DNA from 2 places in the Streptomyces sp. NPDC055099 genome. Region 2 is predicted to be linked to the other one. Evidence: riboswitches for the same ligand, from Rfam matches in the RefSeq annotation. Region 2 holds a riboswitch; the other holds the start of a gene.
The links. A riboswitch is a leader RNA that binds a small molecule or an ion and turns the genes downstream of it on or off. The one in region 2 is predicted to bind glycine.

Region 1 (9,424 bases), on a different contig from region 2:
CCTGAAGGTCCTCACGCACCGCATGACGCCGGCACCGCTGCTCGGCTCGCCCGCCTGACCTCGCCGTACGTCTCCGTGCCCCGCCGCCGCCCAGGCCGCGGGGCTCGGCGCGTGGGGTGCCCATACGGACTAGCCCGGTATGACCACCCCGAACCACCCGAAGAGACAGTGCAGTTGGGCTGAACCGTCCGGGCGGGTGATACGTCATTAAGCAGTAAGGAGCGCTGCCGCCAAATCCCTGCGGATTGACGCCCGTAGGGCAACACTGGGAACGGACCGACTCAACGGGGGGCGGTTATGAACACCGCATCGAGCCGCAAGGCAGACGTCACAGCCATCACATCACAGCGAAAGAACCCATCCATGTGCCAGCACCAACCACCGTGCCCGACAGCCGACTCCGCAGACCGGGAAGCCGCGCTCCTCATGGCGAGCCACCCGGAGCAGGGCTGGAGCCTGCTGTGCAACGGCGTCCTCCTCTTCGAGGACACCGGTGAGCTGCTGCCGGACGGCCAGATCATCGCGCCGCATCGACCGCTGGTGACCGCGGCCTGAAGCGACGGCAGCACGGCACGGGCAAAAGGACAACAAAGGGGCCGACCCGGAGAGACAAACCTCCGGACCGGCCCCCACGCATGTTCGAGGCCCCGATATCAGTCCTCGTACGCATCCAGCGGCGGGCAGGAGCAGACCAGGTTCCGGTCGCCGTACGCCTGGTCGATGCGGCGCACCGGCGGCCAGTACTTGTCGGCGGCCACCACGCCGGCCGGGAACACGGCCTCCTCGCGGCTGTACGCGTGCTCCCACTCACCGCCGAGCGCCGCCGCGGTGTGCGGGGCGTTGCGCAGCGGGTTGTCATCGGCGGGCCAGTCGCCGCCGACCTTCTCGATCTCCGCGCGAATGCTGATCATCGCCTCGCAGAACCGGTCGATCTCGACCAGGTCCTCGCTCTCGGTCGGCTCGATCATCAGCGTCCCCGCGACCGGGAACGACATGGTCGGCGCGTGGAAGCCGTAGTCGATGAGCCGCTTGGCGATGTCGTCGACGCTGACACCGGTCGCCTTGCTCAGCGGGCGCAGATCGATGATGCACTCGTGCGCGACGAGCCCGCCGGGGCCGGTGTAGAGCACCGGGTAGTGCGGCTCGAGACGCTTGGCGATGTAGTTCGCGGAGAGCACCGCGACCTGCGTGGCGCGCTTGAGCCCCTCACCGCCCATGAGGCGTACGTACGCCCAGGAGATCGGCAGGATTCCGGCCGAGCCCCACGGCGCCGCGGAGATCGGACCGACGCCGGTCTCGGGTCCCGCGGCGGGCTGCAGCGGGTGGTTGGGCAGGTACGGCGCGAGGTGCTCGCGCACACCGACCGGGCCGACGCCGGGGCCACCGCCGCCGTGCGGGATGCAGAAGGTCTTGTGCAGGTTCAGGTGCGAGACGTCGCCGCCGAACTTGCCGGGCTGGGCGAGGCCCACCAGGGCGTTGAGGTTCGCCCCGTCGACGTAGACCTGGCCGCCCGCCTCGTGCACCTGGGCGCAGATGTCGGCGACGTGCTCCTCGAAGACACCGTGCGTGGACGGGTAGGTGATCATGAGCACGGACAGTTCGTCGCGGTGCTTCTCGATCTTGGCGCGCAGGTCCTCGACGTCGATCTCGCCGTCGTCGCTGGTCTTCACGACGACGACCTTCATGCCGGCCATCACGGCGCTCGCGGCGTTGGTGCCGTGCGCGGACGACGGGATGAGGCAGACGGTGCGCTGCTCGTCGCCGTTGGCGCGGTGGTAGCCGCGCACGGCGAGCAGTCCGGCGAGCTCGCCCTGCGAACCGGCGTTGGGCTGCAGCGAGACCTTGTCGTACCCGGTGACCTCGGCGAGCCGCTCCTCCAGCTCACGGATGAGCGTCAGATAGCCCTGCGCCTGCTGGGCGGGCGCGAAGGGGTGCAGCTGTCCGAACTCGGGCCAGGTGACTGGCTCCATCTCGGTGGTCGCGTTGAGCTTCATGGTGCAGGAGCCCAGCGGGATCATGCCGCGGTCGAGCGCGTAGTCGCGGTCGGCCAGCTTGCGCAGGTAACGCAGCATGGCGGTCTCGGAGCGGTACTGGTGGAAGACGGGGTGCGTGAGGTACTCGTCGCCGCGCAGCAGCTCCGCGGGGAGCGAGTCCTCGGTCCGGGCGTCGAGCGCCTCGATGTCGGCCTCGACCCCGAACGCGCCCCAGATCGCGGTCAGTTGCTTGCGCGTGGTGGTCTCGTCGCAGGCCAGGGAGACGTGGTCGGCGTCGACCTGGTGGATGTTGACGCCACCCTCGCGGGCCGCCGCGACGAGCGCCTCGGCCCTGCCGGGCACCCGCACGGTCAGCGTGTCGAAGTACGCGCCGTGCACGACCTCGACCCCGCCCGCGGTGAGCCCCGCGGCCAGCACGGTCGCGTAGCGGTGGGTACGCCGCGCGATGGCCTTGAGTCCCTCCGGCCCGTGATAGACGGCGTACATTCCGGCCATCACGGCGAGCAGCACCTGAGCGGTGCAGATGTTGCTGGTGGCCTTCTCGCGGCGGATGTGCTGCTCACGCGTCTGCAGCGCGAGCCGGTAGGCCTTGTTGCCGTCCGCGTCCACGGAGACGCCGACGAGCCGCCCCGGCAGGCTGCGCGCGAACTTCTCGCGCACCGCCATGTAACCGGCGTGCGGGCCGCCGAAGCCCATCGGGACGCCGAAGCGCTGCGTCGTGCCGACGGCGATGTCGGCGCCGAGCTCACCGGGCGAGGTCAGCAGCGTCAGGGCCAGCAGGTCGGCGGCGACGGAGACGATGGCGCCGAGCTCGTGGGCCTGCTCGATGAGCGGCTTTATGTCGCGTACGGCACCCGAGGCGCCGGGGTACTGGATCAGCACGCCGACGACACCGCGCTCGGCGACCTCGGCCGGGATGCCCTCGCTCAGATCGGCGACGACGACCTCGACACCGGTCGGCTCGGCACGCGTCTGGATCACGGCGATGGTCTGCGGCAACGCGTCGGCGTCGACGAGGAAGACACCGTCCTTGACCTTGCCCATGCGCCGCGACAGCGCCATGGCCTCGGCGGCCGCGGTCCCCTCGTCGAGCAGCGAGGCGCCGGAGGTGGGCAGCCCCGTCAGCTCGGCGACGACGGTCTGGAAGTTGAGCAGCGCCTCGAGGCGGCCCTGGGAGATCTCGGGCTGGTACGGCGTGTAAGCGGTGTACCACGCGGGGTTCTCCATCACGTTCCGCAGGATCACCGGCGGCGTGAAGGTCCCGTAGTAACCGAGCCCGATCATGGAATCGAGGACCTGGTTACGGTCGGCGAGGGAGCGCAGCTCGGCGAGCACCTCGGCCTCGGTGCGCGCCCCGGGCAGGTTCAGCGCCTCGGCGTTCTTGATCACATCCGGCACGGCGGCCGCGGTGAGCTCGTCGAGCGAGCCGTACCCGACCTGCGCGAGCATCTTGGCCCGTGCTTCCACATCGGGACCGATGTGCCGCTGCTCGAAGGGAATGCCCTGTTCGAGCTGGGAGAGCGGGATACGAGGTGTGGCGGTCATTGCGGAGGCCTCCTGGTCTGACGCGACCTGCGAGGGGCACCACGGCGCGGGTACCCGGACGGCCTCCCCCTCTGTCATCTCAACCTGAGAGTTTCACCGGTCCGTGCCCCGCGAGAGGCGCCGTACCGGCTTTCACCGTCGGTGAGGAAGGGGACCGGACGTGCCCGCCCGACGCCCGCCCTACTTTCCAGAGTGACCTCGTCCGTGCGGTACAGGGGCCTGAGAGATTCCGGGGAGGAGTTGCTCCTTCGGCGCCTCCGGTGTCTCGACCGGAGAGCTCTCCCGCACGGGGTCAGCAGCCAAGCGCCAGCCTACCAGCGAGGACCGTGACCGTTCCCTCGAGTGGCCACCTGCCCCGAAGTGCTCTTTCGTAGTGATTGCGAACGAACGAGGATGAGTTACGCCCCACTTCGACAAGCCTCGACCAGTTGGAGGGCCCGTGCAGACCGACATCGATCCGCGCAATTTGATCGGCCGGAAGGCGTTCGACCGGAACGGGGCCAAGATCGGCACGATCGACGAGGTCTATCTCGACGACGCGACCGGCGCCCCGGAGTGGGCCGCCATACGCACGGGCCTGTTCAGCCGGGACACCTTCGTCCCCCTGGAACCGAGCGAGCTCAGGAGCGACGGCACCCTGCACATCCCCTTCGAGCGCTCACTGATCAAGGACGCCCCCGATTTCGGCGTGGGCCGCCACCTCTCCCCCGAACAGGAACTGCAGCTCTACCACCATTACGGCCTGGACATCACGCCTCCGCCGTCCACACCACCACCGGACAAGGACTTCGGCAACATCGCGGGGCAGGAGAAACCCTGACACCCGCGCGGCAGCCCAGGTGACCCCGGCGGGACAGGCGCCCCCGGCGTCACCGCGGCTCCACCGCCCCGGGAGCCGCCACCAGGGGCAACGGCTCCGCGGGCTCGAGCGCCGGATCATCCGTACGGAACGTCCGCACCCGCCCCGGCATGGTCGACTCGGGCGTCTCGAAGCGCACCGTGACCCGCCCCAGGCCACTGCCCTGCACCCAGCCGTACCCGTACTCGGCATGCCGCACGTCGTGCCCCGCGGCCCACCGCCGCTCGGCCGGAACGGCCGGCTCCACCCCCGCCTCGGCCATGGGCTGCGCCACGGCCTCCCCGCCCCGCTCCTCCTCCGTCTCCTGCTGCGTCTCCGGTGCCTCCGTGGCCTCGGCCCGCGCCTCGGCCTCCGCCTGGGCCTGCGCTTGCGCGAAGAGGTCCTCCTGCGTGTAGTCCGCGAGCCCCGTGACGCCCACTCCCAGGAGCCGCACCCCTCCGGTGGTGTCCACGGACTCCAGGAGCCGCGCGGCGGCCTCCCGCACCACCCCGTGGTCGTCCGTGGGCCCACGCAGCGTCTCGGAGCGCGTCAGCGTAGAGAAGTCGAACCGCCGCACCTTCAGGACGATGGTCCGCCCCGAGTGCCCGGCCGCCCGCAGCCGCTCCACACAGCGCTCGGCGAGCCGCGCGACCTCGCCCCTGACCCGTACCCGGTCATGGATGTCCACGTCGTACGTGTCCTCGACACTGACCGACTTGGATTCCCGCTCTGCCACCACGGGCCGCTCGTCCCGCGCCAGCGCCATCGCGTACAGCGCGCTGCCGTGCGACTTCCCCAGGAGCCGCACGAGCTCGTCCTCGCCCGCCTCCGCGATCTCCCCCACGGTCGTGATCCCGCCCCGCCGCAGATGGTCCCCGGTGGCAGGACCGACGCCGGGCAGCGTCCGCACCGGCATCGGGGCGAGCAGGTCCCGCTCGGTGCCCGGCACTATCAGCCGCAGCCCGTCGGGCTTGGCCTCCTCCGAGGCGATCTTCGCCAGCATCTTGGACGCGGCGAGCCCGACCGACCCCGCGAGCCCCGTCACCGCCTTGATGTCCGCGCGCAGCCGCTCGCCCACCTCCAGCGCGGACGCCCGGTCGTCGGCCACCCCGCCGGCCTCCAGGTCGACGAAGGCCTCATCCAGGCTGAGCGGCTCCACCAGCGGCGACAGCTCCCGCAGCAGCGTCATCACCTGGTCGCTGATCTCGCGGTAGAGCCCGAAGCGGGGCACCAGATAGGCGGCATTGGGCGCCAGGCGCCGCGCCTGCCCCATCGGCATCGCCGAGTGCACACCGAACTTCCGCGCCTCGTACGAGGCCGTGGCCACCACGCCCCGCGGCCCCAGCCCGCCCACGACCACGGCTTTCCCGCGCAGACTCGGCTTCGCGGCCTGCTCTGCGGACGCGTAGAAGGCATCCATGTCGAGATGCAGGATCGTGGGCGCGGTTCTCACATCTCTGATGCTGCCTTACGCCACTGACAACGCGGCCTCACACGGCCCTGTTGCGCCGCCTCGCGAGCTCATCGGCGGGGTTCTGGCGCACCAGCGTCTCGCCGGTGTCGATCCGCTCCCCGTGCAGCTGCGAGAGCGCCGCCTCCACGTCCCGCCACACGACGCCCACGGCGATCCCGAAGATGCCCTGGCCGCCCTGGAGCAGGTCGTGGACCTCGTCGGGCGACGTGCACTCGTAGACCGTCGCGCCGTCGCTCATGAGCGTCATCCGCTCCAGATCCTTGAAACCGCGGTCACGCAGATGCTGGACCGTGGTCCGGATGTTCTGCAGGGACACACCCGTGTCGAGGAAGCGCCGCACGATCTTCAGGACGACGACGTCCCGGAAGCTGTAGAGCCGCTGGGTCCCCGAACCGCCCGCGGACCGCACACTGGGCTCGACGAGGCCCGTACGGGCCCAGTAGTCGAGCTGTCGGTAGGTGATCCCGGCGGCCGCACACGCGGTGGGACCCCGGTAACCGATCTGTTCCTGTTCGGACTGTCCGGACGTGGCGTCCCCGCTCCCCTGAACGCTCCCCTGAACCACCATCGGCCTCTGCGGAGAGGGACCGGCAGTGCTGGTGTGAAGCGGATACGGCCCACCCATCGCCGCACCGTCGCCGCTGCTTCTCACGCCGACCTCCGTCCTTGACCTGCCTTCACGACGGTAGGCAGTCACCAGGGGCTCGTCAACGATCGCCACACTCGGCACGCCGAGTGATAATCACCCTAAGAGTGGTTTGCTGTCCCGCACTGCCGGGAAAGGCTAGCCGGATGGCCGGCCGGGCCCTCGGAAGCGACGGCCTATTGGCTGTTGGTGCCGAAGTCCTCGGGAGAGATCTGGTCGAGGAACTCGCGGAACTTCTCCACCTCGTCCTCCTGCTCGTCCGGAATGGCGATGCCCGCGTCGTCGAGGACTCCGTCGCTGCCGTAGATCGGCGTTCCCGTACGGAGCGCGAGCGCTATGGCGTCGGACGGCCGGGCGCTCACCTCGACTCCACTGGCGAAGACCAGCTCCGCGTAGAAGACACCTTCCCGGAGGTCCGTGATGCGCACCTCGGTGAGCTCCTGACCCACCGCCTCCAGCACGTCCTTGAACAGGTCGTGGGTCAGCGGCCGTGCGGGCGCCATCCCCTGCTGTGCGAAGGCGATCGCGGTCGCCTCCCCTGGTCCGATCCAGATGGGGAGGTATCGATCGCCTCCCACTTCACGCAGGAGCACGATCGGTTGGTTGGAGGGCATTTCCACCCGGACACCTACGACGTCGAGCTCGTTCACACAGCAACCCTAGGACGTGCCCGGCCGGTTTGGGTAGTCGGGCACCCCCTGAGTCAGGGCAACCGGACCCCGAGCGCCGTCTGTACCAGTGCAGAATGCAGCTTTCCGGTCAGCCCGGCGAGTTCCTTCGTACGGGCTTCCGCATGGGCCCTGGTCTGCGGATTGCGGTGCCGGCGCAGCGGCGCGACGACCTGGTCGACCAGACCGGCCTCGCGTTCGGCCGCCGTTTTCACGGCGCGCAGATGCCTGGGTTCGATACCGAATCGCCCAAGTTCGACGACGAGCGCGGCGACCGTCACGGCCTCCGCGTCGTAACCACCGTCCGGCAAGGGCACGATGAGCCCGTACGTCTCCCAGTCGGCGAGCTGCTCCGCGTCGATCTCGGCGGCTGCCAGGAGCTCCGCACGGCCCACACGGGCGGCAGTGGGCTCCACGGCGTCACTCACGCCCCAGGCGTCACCGGGCTCGCGCGGCTGCCCCAGAGAGGGCACAGAGACCCGCTCTCCGCGCTCCAGGGCGTCAAGGTGCTCCCGGATCACCTTGAGCGGCAGATAGTGGTCCCTCTGCATCCTCAGGACGTGACCGAGCCGCTCGACGTCCTGGGGGCTGAATTTGCGGTAGCCAGAGGGCGTGCGCTCCGGCTCGATGAGCCCCTCCGCCTCCAGGAACCGGATCTTGGAGATCGTGACCTCGGGAAACTCGTCACGCAGCGCGTTCAGCACCGCGCCGATGCTCATCTTCCGATGGTCCTCGGCGGCGGTGCCGTTCCCGGCACCGCCCCTCGGTGTTTGAAGCATGGACCTTCCTGGGGGTCCCCCCGGACGACGTCCGGGGGAGGATCAGATGCCGATGCCCCGCTGGCTCGCGTAGAAGACCAGCCGGTACTTGCCGATCTGCACCTCGTCGCCGTTCGACAGCGCGACCGAGTCGATGCGCTCCCGGTTGACGTACGTGCCGTTGAGGCTGCCCACGTCGGCGACGGTGAAGGAACCGTCCCCGAGACGACGGAACTCCACGTGACGGCGCGAGACGGTCACGTCGTCCAGGAAGATGTCGCTCTGCGGGTGGCGCCCCGCCGTGGTCAGCTCGCCGTCCAGAAGGAAGCGGCTGCCCGAGTTCGGCCCACGGCGCACCACCAGGAGCGCGGAACCGAGCGGCAGTGCGTCTACGGCGGCCTGGGCCTCCGGCGAGAGGGCGGGCGAGGCGGTCTGCCCCGTCACCTCCGCGTCGTAGGCCTCCAGGCCAGAGATGGAGATCGTCGAGGTCGTCTCGGACGGACGCTCCGGCGCCGCCCCGGCCCGCAGCGGCGCGCCGCAGTTGGAGCAGAACCGGCTCGCCTCGGCGTTGCGGTTCCCGCACCTCGTACACACCAGGGCCATGGACGGATCCTCCTGCCGCGGCTGCCCCGCGGGGGCATTCGATGCGTACGGATCGGGGGTAAACCCTCCACCCGTACTTGAGGTTGACGGTTCTCCGAAACCTATGCGGCCCGGACCGGCAGGGTCAACAGACGACGCGCCCTGCGCGCCCGAAATGTCACCGCCTGGCCCACCGACCTGGTCACGGAACATCGGGCGCTCGGCGCCCTGCTCCTCGGCATCTCCATGGCGCGGGGCACGGTGCCGGGCCGTGGCGGGATTGCCACTGTCCTCACGTGCGCTCTTGCCGAACAACTTCGCAAACAACTTCACGGGCGATTCCCCTTGACCGAAACAGACCCGCCCGTGGGGCAGGACGAACCCTGATTGCACACACCGGCGTACATCGGCAGCACAGACATCCTCACAACGTCCGTATCCACCAAACAGTTTCCACCACGCACCACGCTTACAGTGCGCCGACCCCCCGCAACCTCATGCCCTTGACCGGCGGCCCCCATGCGCCCCCGCCTCACTGGGACGACGACCGAGCGTAGTCAGGCCGCTTCGCCGCTCGCAAGGCGTCCACCACGATCTTCTCCGCTCGCGTCACGGTGGCGGTGGCCTGCTCCTTCTCCAGAGTCTGCACCACTCCACCTGGGATGTTCAGCGCCGGCTCGAGGTCCTGCGGCTTGCCGATCACCTTGAACCGGTAGGGCTTGCCGACCTTGCGGCCGTCCACCCGGACACCACCACTGTCCGTATCCGAAAGATAGGTGCTGGCCACTACGCGTACATCATTGATCTGGATGGCCTCGGCCCCCGCGGCACGCAACTCCTGGATGGCGTCAAGCAGCATGTCCGCCTTGACCGACCCCTTCTTGTCATCGATGGTCAGCGTGATTCCAGGACCCTGCGC
Region 2 (9,424 bases):
CAGGGCCATGGCGATCATGGCGCGCTGGCGCATGCCGCCCGAGAACTCGTGCGGGTAGCTGTCGACCCGCTTGTCCGGCTGGGGGATGCCCACCCGGTCGAGCATCTCGACGGCGCGCTTGCGGGCGGTCTTCTTGTCCACCTTGTGGTGGACCCGGTACGCCTCGGTGATCTGCTGCCCGATGGAGTAGTACGGGTGCAGCGCCGACAGCGGGTCCTGGAAGATCATCGCCATCTCGCGGCCACGCAGCTTGCGCACCACGTCCGGGTCCGCGCCGAGCAGTTCCGTGCCGTTCAGCCAGATCTCACCGGAGAGCTGCGGCTTGCGGCTGCCGTACTGGCCGGCGGTGTGCAGGCCGAGGATGCCCAGCGAGGTGACCGACTTGCCGGAGCCGGACTCGCCGACGATGCCGAGGGTCTTGCCCTTCTCCAGCTTGAAGCTGAGCCCGTCGACGGACTTGACCAGGCCGTCGTCGGTCGGGAAGTGCACCTTGAGGTCGCGGACTTCGAGGAAGGCGGTGGGGGCGACCGAATCGGCGACGGGTTCTCCGACCGCCGCTCCGGTCTTGTGCAGTTCGGTCATCCCAGCCTCACTCGCGGGTCAATGACGGCGTACAGAAGGTCGACGACGAGGTTGGCGAGGGCGATCGCTAGCGAAGCGCACAAGGTGACGCCGAGGATCACCGGCAGGTCCTTGTTGCTGATGGCCTTGACCGCCTCCAGACCGAGCCCCGGCAGGTTGAAGGTGGATTCGGTGAGGACGGCGCCGCCCATGAGCACACCGAGGTCCAGACCGAAGACGGTGAGGATGGGCGTCATGGCGGAGCGCAGCGCGTGCCTCCTGATGACGACGGCCTCGCCGAGCCCCTTGGCGCGCGCGGTGCGGATGTAGTCCTCACCGAGCACTTCCAGCATGGTGGCGCGGGTGAGTCGCGCGTACATGGCGGCGTTGAGGAACGCGAGCACGATCCACGGAAGGATCAGGGTCTCGAACCAGATGTTGATCGGGTCTTCCGTGGTGAGGGTGTCCTCGATCTCCACCCAGCCGAGGGTGTGGACGAAGAGCCCCATCGCGATCATGCCGGTGAAGAAGACGGGCAGCGAGACGCCGGCGAGGGCGGTGATCATCGCCGTGCGGTCCCAGATGGTGCCGCGCTTGAGCGCGGAGAGCACACCGGTGGCGACACCGGCGACCAGCCACAGCACACACGCGCCGGCGGCGAGCGCGGCGGTGACGGGCAGGGCGTCCTTGAGGGTCTCCCAGACAGGTGCCTCGGTACGGAAGGAGTATCCGAAGCACGGGGCCGGGCAGTGGGTCACGTCGGTCCCGTTGGCGTAGTCACGCCCCATCGGGATGCCCTTGACGAAGTCCCAGAACTGGACGAGCAGTGGGTCGTCGAGTCCCAGTTTGATCCGGATGCCCGCGAGCTGCTCGGCACCGGACGACTTTCCGGCGAAGAGGACGGCGATGTCCTGTCCCGCCCACTTGGGCAGCATGAAGAAGACGGTGAAGGTCGCGAGCAGTACGACCAGCACCATGATGACAACGGCGATCAGGCGCCGGATGAGATAAGCAAGCACTGTGCGCGGCCCGGCGGTGGCCGGGACCCCCTTGTGAGGAGTCCCGGCCACCGCCCGGGGCCATCACCTGCCCTTCGGACTGGCGGGATTCGGCGGTGGGACGGCCTTACGGCGACTGACTGCTACTACTTCGCGTCGTTCACACCGAGCGAGACGTAGTCGTAGCGACCGCTGTACGCGGCGGACGAGTAGACGTTGGTCACTCGCGAGGAACGCCAGCTGATGTTCTTCTCGTAGAGGAACGGCATCCAGTAGGCCTTGTCGACGATCTCGTGGGCCAGGTCGGTGTAGATCTCACCGGCCTTGTCGGGGTCGACCGTGGCGATCGCGTCGTCGAAGAACTTGTCGATCTTCGGGTCGTCGATCTGCGACTCGTTGTAGTTGCCGTTCTCGTTGATGAAGCGGCTGTCGAACAGCGGCTGGGCGTAGCCCTGGCCGGTCGGGAAGTCAGGACCCCAGCCCGCCATCGTCATGCCGATGCCGCGCTTCTTCACGACCGCGGGGGAACCGGTGATGCTGGAGGAGTCGGCGCCGTCGATCTGGTCGACCTCGGCGTTGATGCCGACCTTCTTCAGCTGCTCCTGGAGCGCCGTGGCGGCGTCCACCTCGCCCGGCTGGTTGGTGCGCGCCGAGACCTTGGTCGAGAAGCCGCCCGGCTTGCCGCACTTCTTGAGCTCGGCCTTGGCCTTGGCGACGTCCGGCTTGCCCTTGCGCTCGGCGATGCCGTACGGGTCGTAGTCGTCGTGGCCCTTGATGGCCTTCGGGAAGACGCTGGTGGCGATCTCACCGGCGGCGACCGGGCCGCCTCGGGTCTTCTGCAGGCCCGCGAAGTCCGTGGCGTAGAAGACGGCCTTGCGGCAGGCCTCGTTGTCGAACGGCTTCGTCTTGGTCACCAGGGCGACGTAACGGACGAAGTCCGTCTGCATGTTGTCGACGTTGCCCTTGTGGTCCTGAATGGCGGTGGTACGACCCGACTGGGTCATGCCGGTGCCATTCATGTCGATGTCGTAGTCGCCTTCCATCAGGCGCTTGTCGTTCTCTTCGAGGTTCGCCGAGATGGTGACCTGGATCTTGTCCGGCAGCGCGGGACGGACCGGGTCGGACGACTTCTTCCAGTTATTGTTGCGGACCAGCGTGATGCTCTTGCCGGCGCTGTAGTTCTGGAACTTGTACGGGCCGGAGGAGAACGGGCGCTGGGTGTACTTGGCGCCGGTGTCCTCGGACTGCTTCACCGGGGTGCCCGACGGCATCGCGAGCATCTGCTCGAAGTCGCCGTTCTTCTTGGGCAGCTTGAAGATGATGGTCTTGTCGTCCGGCGTCTCGATCGCCTTCAGACCGAGCTTGTCCTTCGACTTGTCCTCGTAGGGGCCCTTGTACTCGCCCTTCGGGTCAAGCGTCGACTTCAGGTAGCCGGGACCGCCGGTGATGACCTTGGTCGCCCAGATGCGCTCGATGCCGTACTTGATGTCCTTGGAGGTCAGCGCCGAGCCGTCCTCCCAGGTGAGACCGTCACGCAGCTTGTACGTGTAGGTCTTGCCGTCGTCGCTGATCTTCGCCGTGGACTCGGCGAGGTCGGGGACGAGCTTGTTGGACGCGGCACCCGGCTTGGTGTCGTACGTGATCAGCGTGCGGGTGTAGAACCGCATGAAGTCCCACGTCATGCCGTAGTAGGCACGCTGCGGGTCGGCCGAGTCCAGGTCCTGCTTGGCGATGAACTTGAGCGTTCCGCCCTTCTTCGCCGACTTGTTCGCGACCTTGCCGATCGCCGCGTTGTAGCCGGCGCCCTTGCTGTCGTCGTCGTCGCTGCCGCCGCCGCACGCCGTGGTGGTCACCAGCGCCGCCACGACGAGGGCCGCGCCTGCGGTCAACCGTCGTTTAGAGGAACCTGTGGGCATTTCTCGCATCCTCCGAGATTCGCGGTCCCAGGCTTTGACTGCCTTGAGAACCATGGGAAGAGCCACCTGACGCTGCGGCAGGGGCAAGCCAGTTGGAGCTGTTTACCGAGTTCCCTTGGGGTCCAGGGCGTCGCGCAGCCCATCACCGAAGAGGTTGAAGGCAAGCACGGTCACGAAGATCGCCAGGCCGGGGAAGACCATGAACATCGGATCGTGCTCGTACGTCGCGAGGGCGTCCCGGAGCATGCCGCCCCAGGAGGCCGTCGGCGGCCGTACACCTGCGCCGAGGAAGCTGAGCGCCGCTTCGGTGAGGATGTTGGTGGGGATCATCAGGGTCGCGTACACCGTGATCGGTGCGATCAGGTTCGGCAGCAACTCACGGAAGAGGATGTGCCGTTGACCGCCGCCGAGGCTGCGGGCCGCCTCCACGTACTCGCGTTCGCGCAGGCTGAGGGTCTGGCCGCGGACGATGCGCCCGACGTAGGGCCAGCCGAAGAAGCCGATCACCAGGATCAGGACGGCGATGCGGACCCCGCTGCCGGTGAGGCCGAGCAGGTCGTCGGGGAGGACCGAGACCAGGGAGATCACGAAGAGCAACTGCGGGAAGGCGAGCAGCACGTCCATGACACGGCTGATCGTCGCGTCGACCCAGCCCCCGAAGTAACCGGCGATGATGCCGAAGAAGGTGCCGAGCGCCACGGCCACCACGGCGGCGAGGAACGCCACCAGGAGCGAGATGCGGGCTCCGTAGACGATGCGGCTGAAGACGTCGCGGCCCTTGTTGGGCTCTACTCCGAAGAGGAAGTCCCAACTCATGCCGCCGAACGCGCCCTTGGGCAGGTTCGTCAGGTCTTCCAGCTCTTCCTGATGAAACTCGTTGGGCGGGTGGCCCAGCAGGGAGACGATCAGGGGTGCGAAGACGGCGACAAAGACCAGGACGAGCACGGTGATGCCGCCGGCCAGAGCGACCCTGTCCCGCTTCAAGCGGTTCCAGGCGATCTGCTTGAGGGACCGCCCCTCGACCTTCTTCACCCCTGCATCAGCTGCGGGAGCGACGTCCGCTGTCGGGTCCGCGTCCGCAGGTGTGTCATGCAATGGTGCCGTCATCGTGGCAGGGACCCCTCTCAACCGGTGGTGACCGGCCCGCACTTGCCGCTGTAGCGACGTGATCAGTCCGTCGTACACAGGGGCGAAGCGCCCCTGGTGCGGGAGTCTTCATCGGGGTCGCGATCTGTTACCAGCCTTGACGGTGAATGGATGCGCAACCGTGATGCTGATCGAGGTGTTCCGTTATCCGGACGCACGTGAACGAGGGTCGAACACGGGGCAGTTGGGTCGCAAGGTGCCACGGGAGCCCATAGGCCCCCTCCACCATCAGAACGGACATCGTGACGGTCAGGGCAGGTATACGAGCCGCGGTGGCCGGTTCAAGGCCCTCTCGGGGAGGGGCGCGGCGCCGGTTCAGTACTGCGCGGGGTAGCCGTAACCGCCCGCGGGCGCCGGTGCGGGCTGGGCCTCGCGGTCGTAGAAGGGGCGCGCGTTGGCACGCAGCCACATGGCCACCGGGTCGTACTGGTCGGACATCGCGACCGTCGACACGGGCAGGCCGTCGGGGACCGCGGCGATCGACTGCTGCATCATCGTGCGCACCCCGTCGACCGACGCCGGCGAGGTGTCGTACACATCGAGACCGATGGCCAGATACGGGGCGCCGAGCGCGGGCTGCACCCAGGCGCGGCGCAGCGAGCGGACCGCGGGGGTGCGGTGGGCGTTCTGCGTGAGCAGGGCGTAGAACTGGGGGATCTCGATGGCCGGTTCGGTGAGCCTGAGCGGCCCCGCGGGCAGCAGGTCGAGGCCCGAGGCGATGCGCCGCAGGTCGAGCCAGGGGATGCCGACACCGCCGCCGGGCGCGTGGGGGTTCAGCCAGAGGCCGTAGTGGTCGGGGAAGAGGGTGCGGGCGATGTCGAGACCGCCGACCACCTCGTACGAGCGGTTCCAGCCACTGGCGGAGAGCTCCTGGGCCGAGGTCACGCACGGGGCGTAACCCAGGCCCTCGACCTCCATGTTCCCGTACTGGGCGTCGGGGGATCCGGCCTGGCCGTGCCAGAGCAGCATCCACACCTGGTCGGCGGCGAGCGCCCGCAGGAGCGCCTCGTAGGCGTCATAGCGCCCCGGCGTCACCTGGCGCAGCATGTGCTCGACCTGCCCGGCCGCAGCCGTGCCCGACGCACTCACCCTTAACCGCCCCTTCGCGATGACCCGCTGACCCGGTGGAACTCCGGCTCATGAAACCAGCTTATGCGGCGATCCTGACACCGACTTGACGTACGGCACCCTCACACACGTACCTGCACATGTCCTTACACATGTCCGTGCTCGTGTCCCGGTGTCCGGACGAAGAAGGTCCTGACGCGCTCGCGCATCCAGTCGGCGACCGGGTCCTGGGCCACGTCGAGCAGCACCAGGTTCACCGGCCAGGCCACCGGGGACTGCCCCAGTGCGCGGCCCAGGGCTTCCATCGGGAGCTCGCGCTCGTTGCCCTCCCAGGAGGTCAGTTCGACGCCGACGAACAGTGCGGGGTCACCGCCCTCGACGCTGGCCAGGCAGCGGCGGGCGCTCAGGACGACGCCGGTGGCCTCGAACTCGCGGGCGGCGGCGGACAGGAAGTCGACCGGGTCCTCCTGCCAGTCCGGTTCGAAGAGGCGTACGCGGCCGCCGGTCGCGGGGCCGTCCAGCGGGGTGCGCCCGGCGCGGCAGAGTTCGGCGACGGCGGGCGGCGGCAGCGGCACACCGACCGTGCCGTCCGGGTTGACCGCGATGCCCAGCTGCGGGGGCAGGCCGCGCGCGAACTCCACGGCGGGCGCCACGGTGCAGCCCATGCGCCCGCCGGTGGCCTGGTGGAACTGCTGCTCGGAGCTGAAGACGGGGACATAGGCCTGGCCGTCGATCTCCAGCGTGGGCAGGTCGAGGGTGCCGCTGTCCGGGCCCCCGCCGTTCGGCAGCGGGACCCAGACGTGGCTGCGGCCGAGCACCTCGACGATGCGGGCCCCCGCGGACGCCCGGGGCGCTCCGGGGGTGCCCAGGGATGCCGCGAGCACCTCTTCGAGTTCGTTGCCCGGCCATCCTCCGTAGGGATGGGCGTGCGCCTGCGCCGGAATGTCCATCTCTTCTAACCCCTGATCGGTCCCGCTCTGCCTGCGGCACGACCCTAACGCGGCGGGCGGCTCAGTCCCCGAAGCCGATCCCCCGCAGCACCCCGGCCGCCGTCCGGTCCAGAAGCACCGCCGAGCCGCAGCCGCGCGGCAGGTCGCCGCGCTCGGCGGCGCCGACGAGCCGGCCGACCGTCCTGCGGTGGCGCGCGAAGGCGTACCGCGACACGCCGCGCCCGCGCGCGAGCTGCCCCTCTATGGCGGTGTCCGGCGGCACGTCGAGCAGCAGCAGGTGCAGGGTGGTGCCGCGCCGCGCGGCCTCGCGGGCCAGCCAGCGGCGCACCCAGGCCTGGGTGCCGCAGTCGTGCACCACGACGCCCTCGCCGGAGCGCAGGGCCTTGCGCAGGCCCGCGTAGTGCGCGATGCGGACCAGCGGGCGGTACACCGCGTACGGCAGGAGGCTCGGCATGCGCCGGGCCCAGCGGTCGCGGGTGTCCTGCGAGTCGATGCGGGGGCCGGCGACGGCTCTGCGCATCAGCGTGGACTTGCCGCTGCCCGGCAGCCCGGAGACGACGATCAGATCGCCCTCGCCGAACGTGAGCCGGTACGGGCTGTGGCCGGTCCGCTGCCGCAGGTCGCGGACGACGGCCGCCGGCAGGGGGCCGCAGCTCTCCCTGGTGGGGGCGGCGGCCTGTTTGGGCAGGGCCACCCCTGTGTTGGTCGCGTAGACACTCGTCCTGCGCACCGTGATCGGCCTCCCCTTAGCGGTCACGTACCTGCTTCCCGCAGCTTCCCCGGCAAGTGTAAAGAGAAGGTAATGCGGCACAACAGCATTACTGGACTGGCACTGCCTTGTGACGCAGGCGCGTGCAATGATGTGCGCGCAAACTCCATACAGGCCGTTTGAATCCGCGCGGGAGAGTTCCCGGTGACCGTCGCACGACGCACCGGGGCGCCGAAGGAGCAAGTCCCTCCCTTGAATCTCTCAGGCCCCGTACCGCGCGGGCGAGGCACATCTGAAAAGCGGGCCGCCTGCGCGGCTCCACCCAAGGTGCAAGTCATGACCCTCATACGTACGGGTCGTGGTGAACCTCTCAGGTTCCGATGACAGATGGGGAGGATCGACCTCGCCCGTCATGCCCCTGGGAGTTCCACGAATGAGTACTGCCCCCCGTCTGACCGCACTCGATGCCGTGCATCGTGCGCTCGGCGCGACCATGACCGACTTCGCGGGCTGGGACATGCCGCTGCGGTACGCGAGCGAGCGCGACGAGCACAACGCCGTGCGCACCAAGGCCGGTCTCTTCGACCTCTCCCACATGGGCGAGATCACGGTCCGGGGGCCCGAGGCCGTGGACCTCCTGAACTTCGCGCTCGTCGGCAACATCGGCTCCATCGGTGTCGGCCGCGCCCGCTACACGATGATCTGTGCCGAGGACGGCGGCATCCTGGACGACCTGATCGTCTACCGGCTCGGCAAGCCCGAGACCCCCGAGTACATGGTGGTCGCCAACGCCTCGAACGCCCAGGTCGTGCTCGACGCGCTGACCGCCCGCGCCGAGGGCTTCGACGCCGAGGTCCGCGACGACCGTGACGCGTACGCCCTGCTCGCCGTCCAGGGTCCCGAGTCCCCCGGCATCCTGAAGTCACTCACGGATGCCGACCTGGACGGCCTCAAGTACTACGCGGGCCTGCCCGGCACGGTCGCGGGCGTGCCCGCGCTGATCGCCCGCACGGGCTACACGGGCGAGGACGGCTTCGAGCTGTTCGTCGCGCCCGGCGACGCCGAGAAGCTGTGGAACGCGCTCATGGAGGCCGGCGAGCCCGCGGGCCTGGTCCCCGCCGGTCTCTCCTGCCGCGACACGCTGCGTCTTGAGGCGGGCATGCCGCTGTACGGGCACGAGCTGACCGCGGAGCTGACGCCCTTCGACGCGGGCCTCGGCCGGGTCGTCAAGTTCGAGAAGACCTCGCAGTCCGACACCTTCGTGGGGCGCGCGGCGCTCGCGGCCGCCGCGGAGCGCGCCGAGGCCGCTCCCCCGCGCAAGCTGGTCGGTCTGATCGCTTCAGGCCGCCGCGTCCCGCGCGCGGGCTTCTCCGTGGTCGCCGACGGCAAGGTCATCGGCGAGGTCACCTCGGGTGCACCGTCCCCCACGCTGGGCAAGCCGATCGCCATCGCGTATGTCGACGCGGCGCACGCCACCCCCGGCAGTGAGGGTGTCGGCGTGGACATCCGGGGCACGCACGAGCCGTACGAGGTCGTGGCGCTGCCGTTCTACAAGCGCCAGAAGTGACACCCCGCACAACAGCCTCGTCCATCAGCACTCCCCCGCGTACAGGAGAATTCAGGTCATGAGCAACCCCCAGCAGCTGCGTTACAGCAAGGAGCACGAGTGGCTCTCGGCCGTCGAGGACGGTGTGGCGACCGTCGGCATCACGGAGCACGCGGCCAACGCGCTCGGTGACGTCGTCTACGCCGACCTGCCCGAGGCCGGTGCCGCGGTGACCGCGGGCGAGACGTGCGGCGAGCTCGAGTCGACCAAGTCCGTCAGCGACCTCTACTCGCCGGTCACCGGCGAGGTCGTCGAGTCGAACCAGGACGTCGTGGAAGACCCGTCGCTCGTCAACTCCGCCCCGTTCGAGGGTGGTTGGCTCTTCAAGGTGCGCGTCTCGGAGGAGCCGAAGGACCTGCTCTCCGCGGACGAGTACACCGAGTTCTCCGGCAGCTGAAGCCCCCCGAAGACCCTTAGGGACCACCTGATGTCGCTTCTCAACACCCCTCTCCACGAGCTGGACCCGGACG

Region 1: linked by a shared signal. The riboswitch ahead of gcvP (aminomethyl-transferring glycine dehydrogenase) and the one ahead of gcvT (glycine cleavage system aminomethyltransferase GcvT) in region 2 are both predicted to bind glycine.

Annotation. Positions count from the first base shown of each region.
Region 1 covers NZ_JBSGUA010000006.1:5,289-14,712, reverse strand. The annotation lists gene ACWFRU_RS16890 (hypothetical protein) at 1-58, shown strand, start outside; gene ACWFRU_RS16885 (DUF5999 family protein) at 364-555, shown strand; gene gcvP (aminomethyl-transferring glycine dehydrogenase) at 654-3,539, opposite strand; glycine riboswitch at 3,737-3,834, opposite strand; gene ACWFRU_RS16875 (PRC-barrel domain-containing protein) at 3,979-4,359, shown strand; gene ACWFRU_RS16870 (DNA polymerase IV) at 4,409-5,830, opposite strand; gene ACWFRU_RS16865 (MerR family transcriptional regulator) at 5,868-6,503, opposite strand; gene ACWFRU_RS16860 (bifunctional nuclease family protein) at 6,674-7,147, opposite strand; gene ftsR (transcriptional regulator FtsR) at 7,201-7,944, opposite strand; gene ACWFRU_RS16850 (FHA domain-containing protein) at 7,987-8,955, opposite strand; gene ACWFRU_RS16845 (DUF881 domain-containing protein) at 9,038-9,424, opposite strand, start outside.
Region 2 covers NZ_JBSGUA010000015.1:37,327-46,750, reverse strand. The annotation lists gene ACWFRU_RS31115 (ABC transporter ATP-binding protein) at 1-582, opposite strand, end outside; gene ACWFRU_RS31110 (ABC transporter permease) at 579-1,580, opposite strand; gene ACWFRU_RS31105 (ABC transporter substrate-binding protein) at 1,706-3,475, opposite strand; gene ACWFRU_RS31100 (ABC transporter permease) at 3,578-4,582, opposite strand; gene ACWFRU_RS31095 (enhanced serine sensitivity protein SseB C-terminal domain-containing protein) at 4,937-5,710, opposite strand; gene ACWFRU_RS31090 (enhanced serine sensitivity protein SseB) at 5,836-6,639, opposite strand; gene ACWFRU_RS31085 (AAA family ATPase) at 6,701-7,375, opposite strand; glycine riboswitch at 7,529-7,634, shown strand; glycine riboswitch at 7,635-7,745, shown strand; gene gcvT (glycine cleavage system aminomethyltransferase GcvT) at 7,782-8,915, shown strand; gene gcvH (glycine cleavage system protein GcvH) at 8,974-9,351, shown strand; gene glyA (serine hydroxymethyltransferase) at 9,382-9,424, shown strand, end outside.